DNA from 4 places in the Desulfoluna sp. CLI2B genome. Region 2 is predicted to be linked to each of the others. Evidence: riboswitches for the same ligand, from Rfam matches in the RefSeq annotation. Region 2 holds a riboswitch; each other region holds the start of a gene.

Region 1 (3,206 bases), 480 kb from region 2:
TCATTTTTGGTAATAACGAGCCTTACAGAGGAGTAATCATGGATTTTACTGCCGCAGCCTCAACGCATACCAAATTCAACTGGAGGGTCCGTTCCCTGGCTTCCGATTTCATACTCGAGGATACCTGGGAGTTCCCATATGAATTCAGCGCAAAGGACGGGGTCGACTTACATTTGTTCCAGAAATCCGCCATTGAGCCCATGATGAAGGACATTTACGATGTCTCCATAGCGGGAATGCTCTTCAGGGTACGAAAGGTTTTAGGCGCGTTATTTCGTATCGATAACAACTTGAACAATCACCCCATTCCGGGCTGCAGAGAAAAGAGCCTTCGGGATCGTTTGCAGGATGGGGACCTTGAAAAAAACACTCCGCAGCGCGCGATGGACATCTCAACGCGCGACTATATGGACTTCAGGCCAGTGTATACCTTCGAGGACGAAACGCTCCATGAGCTCTCCAATTCCACCGAGCATGCGTTGATGCACTATGCATGGTCTCCCTCGGGAGACGGAAAGTGGAAGGTCCGCCTTGCGGTCTACATCAAGTACAGGAGCAGTTTCAGCGCGCTTTACATGAGATGTATCCGACCATTCCGCCACTACGTGGTCTACCCCCATATTTTCAGGAAGTGCATGGCCCACTGGGAAGCACGATCCGATGAAGGAGTCGCGTCTTGATGACCAGAAGGGTTAAAGCTTCGTTTTGCCCATCCTGATTGCATAAAACGTTGTCAGGTCGCGATGAATATGGGGAAAGGGGTAACGACAAGATCGTTGCTTACCCCGCCCTAAAAGGTTTGCGAATCCGCCGCCCCGCATACGGCTTTCCGATGCCGAAAAAGACATAACCCACCTTGCTCTACCAGCCCCCTTCCATATCAACGACACCTCAGATAAGCCATTACCGGCCATGGCCTATGGAGGCGACCCTCAACACCACATGCCAATGCAAACCTTCACCGAACCAGAACCTTTTCCGTTTGACATCCATAAACCCCTCATGTAATGACAATTCAATAAATCCAGAATAATTGTTGGCAAAGGATATGATGCCGATTGCCCTTTTTATGTGCAGTTCATGATCAGCCGGTGGGGTATCGCCTCTTCGACAGTGTATTCTGGCAGACATACAGGGGCCCAAGCAGAAAAGAACACATTCCCTGGGAATGCCGTGATGAAGTAACCCGAACACCATGGGCAACGCGCTGGTGACTCACCAGGCAGCCGGAGGGTTTCATTTGGTTTCTTCGATATATGCTTCGGCCCTGACTTCAGGTACTGAATAAAATCAGTATAACAAGGAATCCTGTGAAAATCAGGAACGGGCCCGCCGCTGTAACCGGGGACGAACACTGCACACAGCCACTGCCACACTGTGACGGGAAGGCGCAGCCAGTAGGATGATCCGGGAGTCAGAAGACTTACCTGAATGGAGATGTGTTATCACTTTATGGCACCAAAGTGATGACGTTGTTGTGGTATGAAAAACGGTAACCCACACAGGAAAGATCCTGTGTGGGTTTTTTATTGCCTGAGCACATACCGGAGGTATCGGCACCCGCCAGGCAATAAAGCACGTCACACGATGTTTTGATATCACTCCTTTGCCGCCATTCAGACACCATGCGGGCTACGTTTTTAAACAAACCGTGTGTAAAGGGTGTGCTGTATGGACTCCGAATTAAGGCATCAACGTTCCGACGACATCGTTTCAGATCATATGGACCTTGAACTGAGGCGGCCCGAAAACGGTGAGAAGGGATGGACCAAAGAGATCCCCCTAAGGCCCGGGCTCTCCTTGATTCTTACCAAGGCAACGTATGCCGAAGGCGTGACCTCCCATTTCGAAATGGAGCGGTCCCCACTGCTCTTTTGCTTTGTACTCTCAGGAAGCGGCCGGTCCATAGTCAACCTGGGGAAACCCAAGCCGACAATCATCCAGGCAGAGACAGGCACATGCACCGTATCCTGCTTTCCAAATTCACAAGGGTACAGCCAATTTCCCCCTGAAAAACCCGTTCACATGCTCCACATCCAGGTCGACCCGGTCGTGTTGGGCATGTTCTCCCGGGGGGATATGGAGCAAGCCCCCGCCGATCTCCGGGCTGTTATGGAGGGGTGCCCCAAGACCCACTACCACTATGCGGGCTCCATGCCCCCTGCCATGCAAACCGCCCTTCACCAGCTTCTCAATTGCCCGTATCAGGGCCTGATCAAACGAGTCTTCCTCGAAAGCAAGGCCCTTGAGTTGATATCGCTTCAACTTGAACAGGCTGCCATTGCCAGACACAGCATAAAAAAAACCGCTCCGCTTCGCCCTTCCGATATAGACCGTGTCCATGAGGCCATGGGCATTATCGTCGAGAATATGCAGACCCCGCCATCACTGCTGGAACTTGCCAGTCGAGTCGGGCTGAATGATTTCAAGCTCAAGAACGGGTTCAGGCAGGTCTGTGGGCAAACGGCCTTCGGCTATTTACATGAGCATCGGATGGAGAGAGCCCGCCAGCTTCTGGAAGAGGGCAACATGAATATCAAGGAGATATCGTATCAGGTTGGCTATATGGACGCGGGGCGATTCTCCGATGCCTTTAAAACCAAATTCGGCATCAGGCCGAGTATTTACCGAAGCAACACGTGCTTCAGCGCCATGCCTTAAGCCCCCTCTTTTCCCGGAAGCCTGAGCCCCCTTTGCTTTGGGCCGACGCACGGTTGACGCAAAAGTCAGGCAACAGCACACCGAGGAAGACTGCCTCCTTTAAAGCCGATTCCGTCCAAAAATCCATCCAGGTCATGCAAGAATCCGTTTCGGTCATACCACCCCCATTTCACCCCATGAACAGCGGCGCTATATTGCGGCAATACCATTACATGATGGCTTTATTTTTATCGTTTTTCACCCTTCAAAGGAGCCGGGTGCCCACCCTGATGATCCGTCATCAGCGCCTTGTGGCAATGAGGCTGCAAGGGCAACTCAGATGCGCTGAACTGCGGTTTGCCCCTTAAGTTCAGGCCCATCACTCGTAACAGATTCAGCTTTAAGGAACAGGTCATGAATAGAAACAGAGATCGATTTCCAAAGGGTTTTATGGCGTCGCTGCTCGTTGTACTGGTGGCTCTATCCCCATTATCAGCGTCTTTGGCGATGGCACAGGAGCAGAAAGCAGAACCGTCATCTTTTCGGCTTGAGCCCGTAACGGTTAC
Region 2 (3,206 bases):
CACGGCATGCTTTGCGTAGAGCTTGGCCCACTCGGGGTTCTCGCCCAGGCCTTTGAGTTCGCAGGTCACCTTGATACGCATCTTCTCCATAACGGTCTTCCATGCGTCGTCTTCGTCGCCGGCCATGTCGTTTCTGGCATGGTCACCGGCAACCACCATAAAGGGCTTCATGAAGACCTTCTTGGCCTTGATGTGCTTCAGGGCGGTGGTGACGTCATCGAGGCCGGGGTAGCCCTCCACGGTCCCCACCAGGGTGGTGACCTCAGGGTACATGGCATTCATGGTCTTCTGGAATTCAATGTACGCGCTGGTGGGAAACACCTCGTTGCCGTGGCCCATGTAGACCAGCACAGCGCCCATCTTTTTGGCCTTTTGCACATCCGCGGCCATGGTCTTGGCGGCGGCTTCAATGTCATTGCGGTACTCGGGGTGCAACCCGGCTTTGCCGAGGCGGATCGGTCGATGGTCATGTAGGAGAAGGGCTTCCACTTGGCGCGAAGGGTATCGATGCCTGCAATGGCGTCCACATAGGCCTTGAGATCAAGGTACTCTTCCCCGGCGTAGACGTGGGTGGTCTGTACCACCACGCGCTTTTTGCCCTCTTCCTGAAGGGCACCGAAGGTGGCCAGGGGGCCTTTGACGTCATACAGCCACTCGGGAACGTTGGGGTTGGCTTTTTTCCAGGCGGCGTCATCGGCGCGGTCGTGCCAGATGCCCCGGATGATGTTGGAGGTAAAGGCGTGCTTGATCTCTGCCTTGGGGAACTCTTTTCTCATCTCTTTGTCGATGGTGAGGATGGCCTGAAGGGCTTCGGGGTAGCTGGTGCCGAAGCTTGCAATAACCACGGCGTCCACCGCCTCTTTTTTGGTGGCTGCCGTGGCGGGATTTACACCCAGAAAGGACAGCAGTGATACAATCAAAAGCAGAAGGGTCGTCTTTTTCATCGTTTTTAAATCTCCGTACGTAACAGGTGTATTTATTAAATATGATACCCAGGCATTCAACCGATGGACCAGATGGGAACGCTGCCTCCCTTTAAAGCAATACGCCCCTTTTCATACCCGGCCATACGGCACTGAATCGAGGTAAACCCCTTGGATATCATGCGCCACCATGCCCAATGGATGTCTCCTTCTCCGTCCAGGGGAGAGACCACGGCCACCTTGTCCACGTCAAAGGACAGATGGCCGCCCTTAAGCAGGTCATCCGGGGCAACGCCTTCGGGTAGCTGCCCCTGCACACAAAGAATCATGCCTTTTTTCATCATCGGCTCCTTTATAAACTGATCATTTACAAAGGACCGGAGCCCGGCTGACTCCTTGCACAGCCCCTCCGGTCCGACCATCTCCGAAAAAGGGCTGTTCCCTGTTTGCTTCGCCCTTTTCATCACGCGGTTCCCCTGTTCTCCGCAGGGGTCTTGTGATGCGGCATGCCGCACCCAAAACATCACGTCTTATGCCGGGCAGGTCTTCTGACTCCCGGGCGTTCCGAACGGCGCACCTTCCCGCCCTGGTTGCCGCCGGCCTGAAAAGGAGAGCCAGCAGCGGGCAGTGGCTTATGGATGAGAGGCATATACCCCTTATCCGTGCCGTACGGTTCCCGGTTACAGCGGCGGGACCGTTCCCGATTTTCACGGGATTCCCTTCCTGCGTGTATGCAAGACCCCTTGCGGGGACCCGGTCACGTACTCACCCGAAAATCGGCCGCCGTGACGGGGACAGATTTTCGGGTCTTCCAAACAAAAAAATCCCCATGCCTGCAATCGTATGCAAGCATGGGGATTCCGTATTCAATCCTCAAAGTCGGGCGCACCCTTTACCACGGCAGTGCGCCACTTCTATATGATTCAATCCCCGTGTTCCGGCGGCTTTTCCTGTTTCAGGCCGCCCCTTTCACCACGGTGAAGATATGACGATAACATCAGACAACGGGACATCATATAGCGCATGGCAGGTCTTCTGACTTCCGGATCATCCGTACCTTCGCGCCTTCCCCTCATTGTTCGACCCGATTACTTCGGACGCATCAAGAAAGTGGCGTTGTTGCAAAGGACGTCCCCGGTTACAGCGGCGGGCCCGTCTCCGATTCTCACGGAGTTCCCTATTAAGCATTAGCTGCACCAAGCATAGGATGTGATCCTAAGCCACACTTTTCCGGTTGTCAAGCCAATCTAAGGCCCACGCCCCATTCCCTGCCCGACGGCCATCCCGTTAAAATTCCGAACAATGGCACCGGACAGGGAACATGATGGGAAATTCCTTCACGGGCAGTGCTTATTCAGCAAGTCCGTCGGCACGTTTCGCTGCCCGTACGCCGGAGAACTTGAAGAGGAAGAGGCAGAGCAGTACCACGGCGGTACCCACGCCGATGACGGTGGAGGTTCCGATGGAAAGCCCGAAGCCGATCTTGGCCTGAAGGATAAAGGTGACCACCACAGAGGTCATAAAGGTCGCCGGCAGGCAGGCGATCCAGTAGTTCTTCATCTCCTTGGCAAGGAAGACAGCGGCGGACCAGAGAACCAGAGTGGCCAGGGCCTGGTTGGAGAACCCGAAGTAGCGCCAGATGATCCCGAAGTTCTGGGTGGAGATGACAAAGCCCAGAGCAAACAGGGGCACGGCGATCATGAGCCGCTTGGCGGTCTGGGACTGGCTCACCTTAAAGGACTCGGCCAGGATCAGGCGGGTGCTTCGGAAAGCGGTGTCCCCGCTGGTGATGGGCAGAACGATAACCCCGATAACCGCCAGGAAGCCGCCCACGGGCCCCAGAAGAACGTTGGAGACTTCAGAGACAACAGCTGAAGGAGTTCCAGCAGCAATTACGGCGTTCAGGGCTTCCGGAGACTTGTAGAAAGAGAGTCCCACGGTGGCCCAGATCAGGGCGATGATCCCTTCCAGGATCATGGCGCCGTAAAAAACAGCGCGGCCGTCCTTTTCGTTTTTGACGCAGCGGGCCATCAAGGGAGACTGGGTGGAGTGGAAGCCGCTGATGGCACCGCAGGAAGGGAATGAGAGAACAGCAGGGGCCAGATGGGCTTGTTCGCAGGATGGGCGCTGGTGGTCATCCAGGTTGGGCAGAATCTCATAGCCACCGAACATCAGGGCCACCACGGTGGCGACAGTGGTGATGAGCAGCAGAGCTCCCAGCAGGGGATAGATCTTTCCGATGACTTTGTCGATGGGAAGGATGGTGGCGAGGAAATAGTAGCC
Region 3 (3,206 bases), 230 kb from region 2:
GCCCAGGCAAGGATGCCGATGAAGTTCCCCGTAGCCAGGGCGTTGATGGGGTTGTCCACGATTTTGAAGAGAAGGGTGTTGAGAACCTCCCCGATACCGTTGGGCGGTGTGGCTGCCGTGTCTGTGGCCACCAGGGTCATGTTGGTGGGGAAGAGAAAACTCAAGGTGACGGCTACGAGTGCCGCCATAAAGGTTCCCACCAGGTAGAGACCGATGATGGAGCGCATGTTGGTGTGGGTGCCGCGCTTCTGGTTGGCAATGGAAGAGGCGACGATGACAAAAACGAGGATGGGTGCAACGGCTTTAAGCGCTTTGACGAACAAGCTGCCGAACAGGCCTGCGGAGTTTGCCGTATCCGGTGATACCTGAGCAAGGATGACACCTGCAATGATCCCGATCACAATCTGCAGTACCAGGCTTCCCGAAGCGATTTTTTTAAAAATCCCTGTCACTTGATTCATGAATTTCCCCCAAAGTTGGTTAAATATTCCTTAATTCCACTATCACCATTTCATAGGGGAAATATCGCTTATATGTCAATATTTTATTTCCATATAGGCTTATTCGTAACGAGGGCGTTATGTTTTTACGCATTCATGAATCTGAGGCCGAAATGTAGGTAGGAGGAGCTTCAACATTGTAAAATAAAGGCCAAATGGAGTTATGAAGGAACATGGGGCGGCGAGACTGGAATCCCTTTTGGGGGAGTCGTAAAATTTGGGAAGCCTACTGGTATGCCCTGAAACAGCCGGTACACCAAGGTGCTCGAATAAAGTGAAAGAACGCGTAAAAACAGTCTTGCCAACTGTTTGAAATCTTGGAGAACGTTTCTTGAGCGTTCTCTTTGAATGAATGCTTTTTTTAAGGCCTTGATGGGCAAAGCGCATCTTCACACCGCCCTCAAGGTTTTTTTCGCTACCCTTGACGTCGGAGTTTTTTCCCCTTGACGCCCTTTGCCGGTTTCGTGTAGAGGATGGACAGTACCCGGTAACAGGGTACACATTCAATTTGTCATACGGTGTCATGCAAACGGAACTACGGTGAAAATCCGTGACGGTCCCGCCGCTGTAACCGGGTGGCCCGGCGCAGGTTGGTTTCTCCTCATCATGTGAAGAGATGCCAGCGGTCACTGCCTCTCCTGAAGGGGGGCGGGAAGGCGCGTCGGGAGCTCTTACCCCGGAAGTCAGAAGACGTGCATGAGACTCACGTGACCGAGTTCGATGGCAAAGGGCTCTGAGGTATATCTATGTACCTCAGAGCCCTTTTTTTATTGCCTGAAATCGGTGCGTTTCACCGGCACGGGTTGGTGCTGGTGGGAATGATCATGAAATTCCGGCGCTGTCTGTTCGTACTCCTTGCTTTCTTTCGACAGACGGATTTCATGGCGGCATCGGGTGATCTCCCGGGTGGAACCGGGGCGCCGTTGGAGTCGGTGGCCGAACGAATCATGGTGGCGGTACTTTATTTTATGAGCCCGCCGATATGCTTGTAAGGAGAAGAGATACAATGGCTGTAGACAAGACCCAGATTGAATTGGCCCGGGAGGGCGTGGTTTCCCCCCAGATGCAGCAGGTTGCCGAAAAAGAGGGGCATGCCCCCGAGGTCATCCGTGACCTGGTGGCCAAAGGGGAGATCGTTATCCCCAACAACCCCAAGCACAAAGGCCCTGCCGTGGGCATCGGTACCGGCCTCCGTACCAAAGTAAACGCTTCCATCGGGACCAGCTCCGATATCTGCGACATCAAGAGCGAAATTGAAAAAGCCCTGGCCGCAGAGGAAGAGGGCGCCGATACCCTCATGGAACTCTCCGCCGGGGGGGACCTGGACCTTGTCCGCCGCGAGGTGCTGGCAGCCACCAACCTTCCCCTGGGCAACGTGCCCCTTTATCAGGCCTTCAAGGAGACCGGGCGCAAGTATCAGGATCCCTCCAAGCTCGACCCCGAATACCTTTTCGATCTCATTGAGCAGCAGCTCGACGACGGCCTCTCCTTCATGGCCATCCACTGCGGCATCAACCAGTACACCATTGAGCGCCTCCGCGCCCAGGGCTTCCGGTACGGCGGTCTTGCCTCCAAGGGCGGCACCTTCATGGTGGCCTGGATGGACGCCACCAAGCGTGAAAACCCCCTTTACGAGCAGTTCGACCGCGTCTGTGCCCTCATGAAAAAATACGACGCCGTGCTTTCCCTTGGCAACGGAATCCGTGCAGGTGCCATCCACGACAGCCACGACCGCGCCCAGATGGCCGAGATGATCATCAACTGCGAGCTGGCCGAGCTGGGTCGCGAGATGGGCTGCCAGATGATGGTGGAAGGCCCCGGCCATGTGCCCCTGGATGAGATCGAGGGCAACATCATGCTTGAAAAGCGCATGAGCGGCAACGCCCCCTACTACGTCCTCGGCCCCATCCCCTGCGATACCGGCGCCGGGTACGATCACATCACGGCGGCCATCGGCGCGGCCAGCTCCGCCCGTTTCGGCGCAGACCCTGACCTACATCACCCCCGCCAGGATCCGCCCTGCCCACGGTTCAGGATGTGCGTGAGGGTGTGCGCGCCACCCGCCTTGCCACCCGTATCGGAGATATCGCCAAGTACCCCAACCGCCGCGAAACCGAGAAGCTGGCTGCCATGGCCCGTCGCGAGATGCGCTGGGACGATCTGGAAAAACACCTCCTTTTCCCGGAGGTGGCCAAGTCCATCCGTGCAGAGCGCACCCCCGAGCAGGAAGACACCTGCACCATGTGCGGCGACTTCTGCGCCATGAAAAAGGGGATGGAGGTTTTCCAGCCCGACATCAAAGGCGACAAGATCTACAAGGGGTAACCCAGGTTCGCGAATGCTCCAACCCTCGTACCTCGGGTTGTCGCATTCGCTGACGGGCTGTGCCCGTGATCAACGGTACGGGTTATTGACGTGTAGCCATTCAGCTTAAAATGCCTCCGGTGGTCCTGCCGGAGGCAAGTTGAATCGCTACAAAGACGATTTGTTACGAACGACCATTTTGGTCCCCATGGTGCCATGTCTCCAACCACTGGCATCATGGGGGCGCATGTTTTGACTGGATTGATTGAGGAGGGGTTCTGAATGACATTGCTCGAAAAGACCATCGGTTCCATTGTGGGGATCGATCGCGGGATTGAGACGCTTGCCCTTGCCCGCCTGGCCGACCAGGCGCGGCCCCAGGGGAGTCTTGGGGTGCTGGAA
Region 4 (3,206 bases), 2.6 Mb from region 2:
CTGGGCGTAGGCGCTGTAAACGGTCTGCTCAAACTCGCTTTTGACCGTGGTGCCGGTGGGGTTGCCTGTGGCCGGGTTGCCCACATTGGTCAAGGGGGTGTCCCAGTTTGGGGGGCCGTATTTGGGCATGCTGCTCCAGGAGTAGCCGGGGGCGTCCTTGTCCTGGGAGGCGATCTCCACATAGGTGCCCACAAGGAAGGTGTTGTCCACGGTCTCTCCGGTGTGGTCCAGGGTCATGCGCAGGTCGTTGTGAAAGGCCCTCTGCTCGGAATCGCTGACCCACCAGCCCTTGTTGCTCTGGCTTGCCGTCACCGTGGTGCCCCCGGTGGCGTAGCTGTCGAATTGGGTGAAGGTCAAGTCGTTGGTGATCTTCACGTTCTCGGAGAGGGAGAGGGTGGGGGAGATGGTGACGGACTGATACCTTCCGTCGTAGCACGCGCCGTCGATGGCGTGGTTCTCTTCCCGGGTGACTCCGTCCATGGGTTTGCCGTCCACAATGGGGATGGTGGAGCCCCTGTCCGCGTTGACATTGGACAAGAGGGCTTGGACGTCCACGGCAAAGGTGTCCGAGAACTCATGATGGCTTGTGACCATGGCGTTCTGTGCATCTCTTCCGACACCGTCCTGGTAGCCGTTGCTGGTGGTGCCGCCTCCGCTGACCATCACATACCCTTTGTCGGTGGGGCTGAGCACCCGGGTGTCTGCCCCGTAGGTGTCAAAGCTTCCGCCCCGGGCCACCAGGGTGGTGGAGGCTTTGGAGGTATCCTGCGGGACGGTGATGATGTTCAAGGTTCCGGCCACGGCGCCACGGCCCCAGATGGAGGAGGAGGGGCCTTTGGCAAACTCGATGCGTTCCACAATGTTCAAAGGAATCATGGTCAGGTCGGCGGAACCGTTGACCTGGCGGAAGGGGATGCCGTTGATGAGAACGGCCAGGTCCTTGGTGTCCCGGGAGCCCCGGACTTCGATGTGGGGGTAGGCGTTGCCCTGGATCCCCATCTGGAGGCCGGGAACGGTTTTGAGGGCCTGTTCGAGGGTGGTGGCCCCCATGCGGTCGATCTGTTCACGGGTGACCACAGAAACGGTGACGGGTACCTCCATCCGGTCCTCGGCCACCCGCGTGGCCGTGACGACGATTCCTTCCATGGAGGGCGTTTCCGTGGTTTCTGCCGAGGCGGTTGAACCGCCCAGGGCGCAAAGGGCCAGGGCCAGGACTGCACATCTTCGTATTGCGTAATTCACTGTCTCACCTGCTGCATCTCAAGTGGAATTGCTTCCATTGCTTCAACAGGGATTTTTTTTTAACGATACCCGGGCAAGGGCATCCATGGCCGCGGCACGTGCATGCCGGGTGGCAGGCAAGGGTCCCGGTGGCTCATGGGCAGGTCCGGATACAAAAAATCCCCAGCTTCCATACAAAAGCCAGGGACTGCACCCGTTCAAACTTGATCCCCGGGTCGCCCCGCCAGAGGGGGCTCTCCCACGTTTTTCGTCGCTCGCAAGAAACATGGGTATGTCACATCACAGACAGGTCTTCTGACTTCCGGATCGATCTACTCAACGCGCCTTCCCGGCAAAGCCAGTGACATGAACACGCACCAGGGGTGTCGTGCCTGCGTTTTTCGTCCCCGATTACAGCGGCGGGACCGTGACGGATTTACACCGTCTTCCCTATTAAGTCCGATTAAGGACATCTGTGAGAATGAGGTTTGCTATCACTCATTTTCCGCTTTTGTCAACAACAAGTTGCACCTTCTCGGTAAGAAATTAATGTCGGGTTTCCTGTGCCCTCGGTACCTTGTGACGTAACTTTTGACTTTAAAGGTATGAATAGCCATGGGGCCTTTCACCCCGCGTCTCTTACGGCGTGATCCGTTTCATAGGGAAATAGCGGGGGAACGGTAGATACTCTTGCGCGTGGGTGTTCGGCATGGTTTCAGGCCGGGTGCCCCCGGGCTGGGACATCGAAACATAAGGCAAAAGAAATTAAGGAATCGATTATGGATGAGAAGGTGACGGTTTACAGGTACGTGGGTGAAAAAGGCGAGAGCACAACCATCGAGGCTTTTTTCAAGGGAGACAAGCTGGTGGTACAGGGCTGCGACACAGGCCCTTCGGCAACCGGGGCGTTGGGGGACTGGGACTACGAGTACTGGCTCTATGCGGACAAGACCATCTGCCCCGGCAACATTCTGGAGATTTTAAAAAGTGGCTTCCGGGGGTTTACGGCCATCAAGCGGTGGTTTGACGAGCAGCAGATTGACTACGACGTTGTCTCCTATGCCTGAGTTTCCAAAGCATGCTTTTTGGGTGCCATATACGTCACGTTGCAGACATAGGACCACATATGACCCCGTGTGACACCGCATGCGATCCTTTGTGTGCGGCTGCCGGACGTAACTTCCTCAAAACGGGGGTGATGTGATGTTCGGCACGGAACTTGATTTCCAAATAAGACCGGCACAGCCCCTTTGCAAGGCGAAGGGCCGGAAACCAAGACGCAACCAAACGGCACACAGGAGGAAGCAATGGACGCAGGCAAGGCAATATCCGGGAAAAGGTATCACAGCTGGGATGAGGTTTTTCAGGCATCAAGGCCCATGGCATTCAGGGCATTGAACACAGGGACGATTACCTCCCCCCTGGCACCTTACACCCAGGCGGAGAGTATCCCGGCGGGTGTGGACACATCGAAGACCGTCTCCCACGCGGTGATGGTGTTTTACTTTCATCACCCGGAGAAGGGCGATATCCTCATCGACAGCGGGTTTGACAGGTCGTTTTACGAAAATCCCCCCTTTGGGAATTTGTCGCCCTTTGTCATCGATTTTCTCGAGGGCAACAGGGCACGCTACACCCAGCAAAAAGATGAGGACTTAGAGTCCCGGCTTCGAAAAAACAACATCCATCCTACCCACCTCTTTTTGACTCACATGCACCCGGACCATACCGCCGGGATACCGGCCCTGTCTCCCTGGTGCAATATATGCTATGGAAAGAAGGAGAATTCGGCGCACTACCGCCTGATGACGGGGAGCCACCTGAAAGGAAAGGGGGATATCTCTCTTATTGATACCGATTCAGCTCCGGCGATTCCTCCGTTTGATCATGCGGTGGACCTGTTCGGGGACGGCTCCTTCTGGGCGCTGTCCACACCGGGCCACACAACGGACCATCTTGCCTACCTGATCAATGCGGAACCGTTC

Evidence for each region. A riboswitch is a leader RNA that binds a small molecule or an ion and turns the genes downstream of it on or off. The one in region 2 is predicted to bind cobalamin.
Region 1: another riboswitch for cobalamin. It lies ahead of ACOYW2_RS05810 (helix-turn-helix transcriptional regulator); the one in region 2 lies ahead of ACOYW2_RS03370 (hypothetical protein).
Region 3: another riboswitch for cobalamin. It lies ahead of ACOYW2_RS02250 (phosphomethylpyrimidine synthase ThiC); the one in region 2 lies ahead of ACOYW2_RS03370 (hypothetical protein).
Region 4: another riboswitch for cobalamin. It lies ahead of ACOYW2_RS20885 (TonB-dependent receptor); the one in region 2 lies ahead of ACOYW2_RS03370 (hypothetical protein).

Annotation. Positions count from the first base shown of each region.
Region 1 is NZ_CP186557.1:1,172,048-1,175,253, reverse strand. Features, by position in the region: gene ACOYW2_RS05815 (DUF2867 domain-containing protein) at 39-680, shown strand; cobalamin riboswitch at 1,259-1,445, shown strand; gene ACOYW2_RS05810 (helix-turn-helix transcriptional regulator) at 1,672-2,661, shown strand; gene ACOYW2_RS05805 (TonB-dependent receptor) at 3,055-3,206, shown strand, end outside.
Region 2 is NZ_CP186557.1:691,092-694,297, reverse strand. Features, by position in the region: gene ACOYW2_RS03380 (sirohydrochlorin cobaltochelatase) at 1-489, opposite strand, end outside; partial or broken gene ACOYW2_RS03375 (sirohydrochlorin cobaltochelatase) at 576-944, opposite strand; gene ACOYW2_RS03370 (hypothetical protein) at 1,001-1,267, opposite strand; cobalamin riboswitch at 1,445-1,695, opposite strand; cobalamin riboswitch at 1,932-2,139, opposite strand; gene ACOYW2_RS03365 (carbon starvation CstA family protein) at 2,274-3,206, opposite strand, start outside.
Region 3 is NZ_CP186557.1:460,352-463,557, forward strand. Features, by position in the region: gene sstT (serine/threonine transporter SstT) at 1-461, opposite strand, end outside; cobalamin riboswitch at 989-1,214, shown strand; partial or broken gene ACOYW2_RS02250 (phosphomethylpyrimidine synthase ThiC) at 1,564-2,427, shown strand; gene ACOYW2_RS02255 (phosphomethylpyrimidine synthase ThiC) at 2,550-2,825, shown strand; gene cobT (nicotinate-nucleotide--dimethylbenzimidazole phosphoribosyltransferase) at 3,087-3,206, shown strand, end outside.
Region 4 is NZ_CP186557.1:4,478,659-4,481,864, reverse strand. Features, by position in the region: gene ACOYW2_RS20885 (TonB-dependent receptor) at 1-1,242, opposite strand, end outside; cobalamin riboswitch at 1,510-1,713, opposite strand; gene ACOYW2_RS20880 (hypothetical protein) at 2,001-2,288, shown strand; gene ACOYW2_RS20875 (MBL fold metallo-hydrolase) at 2,529-3,206, shown strand, end outside.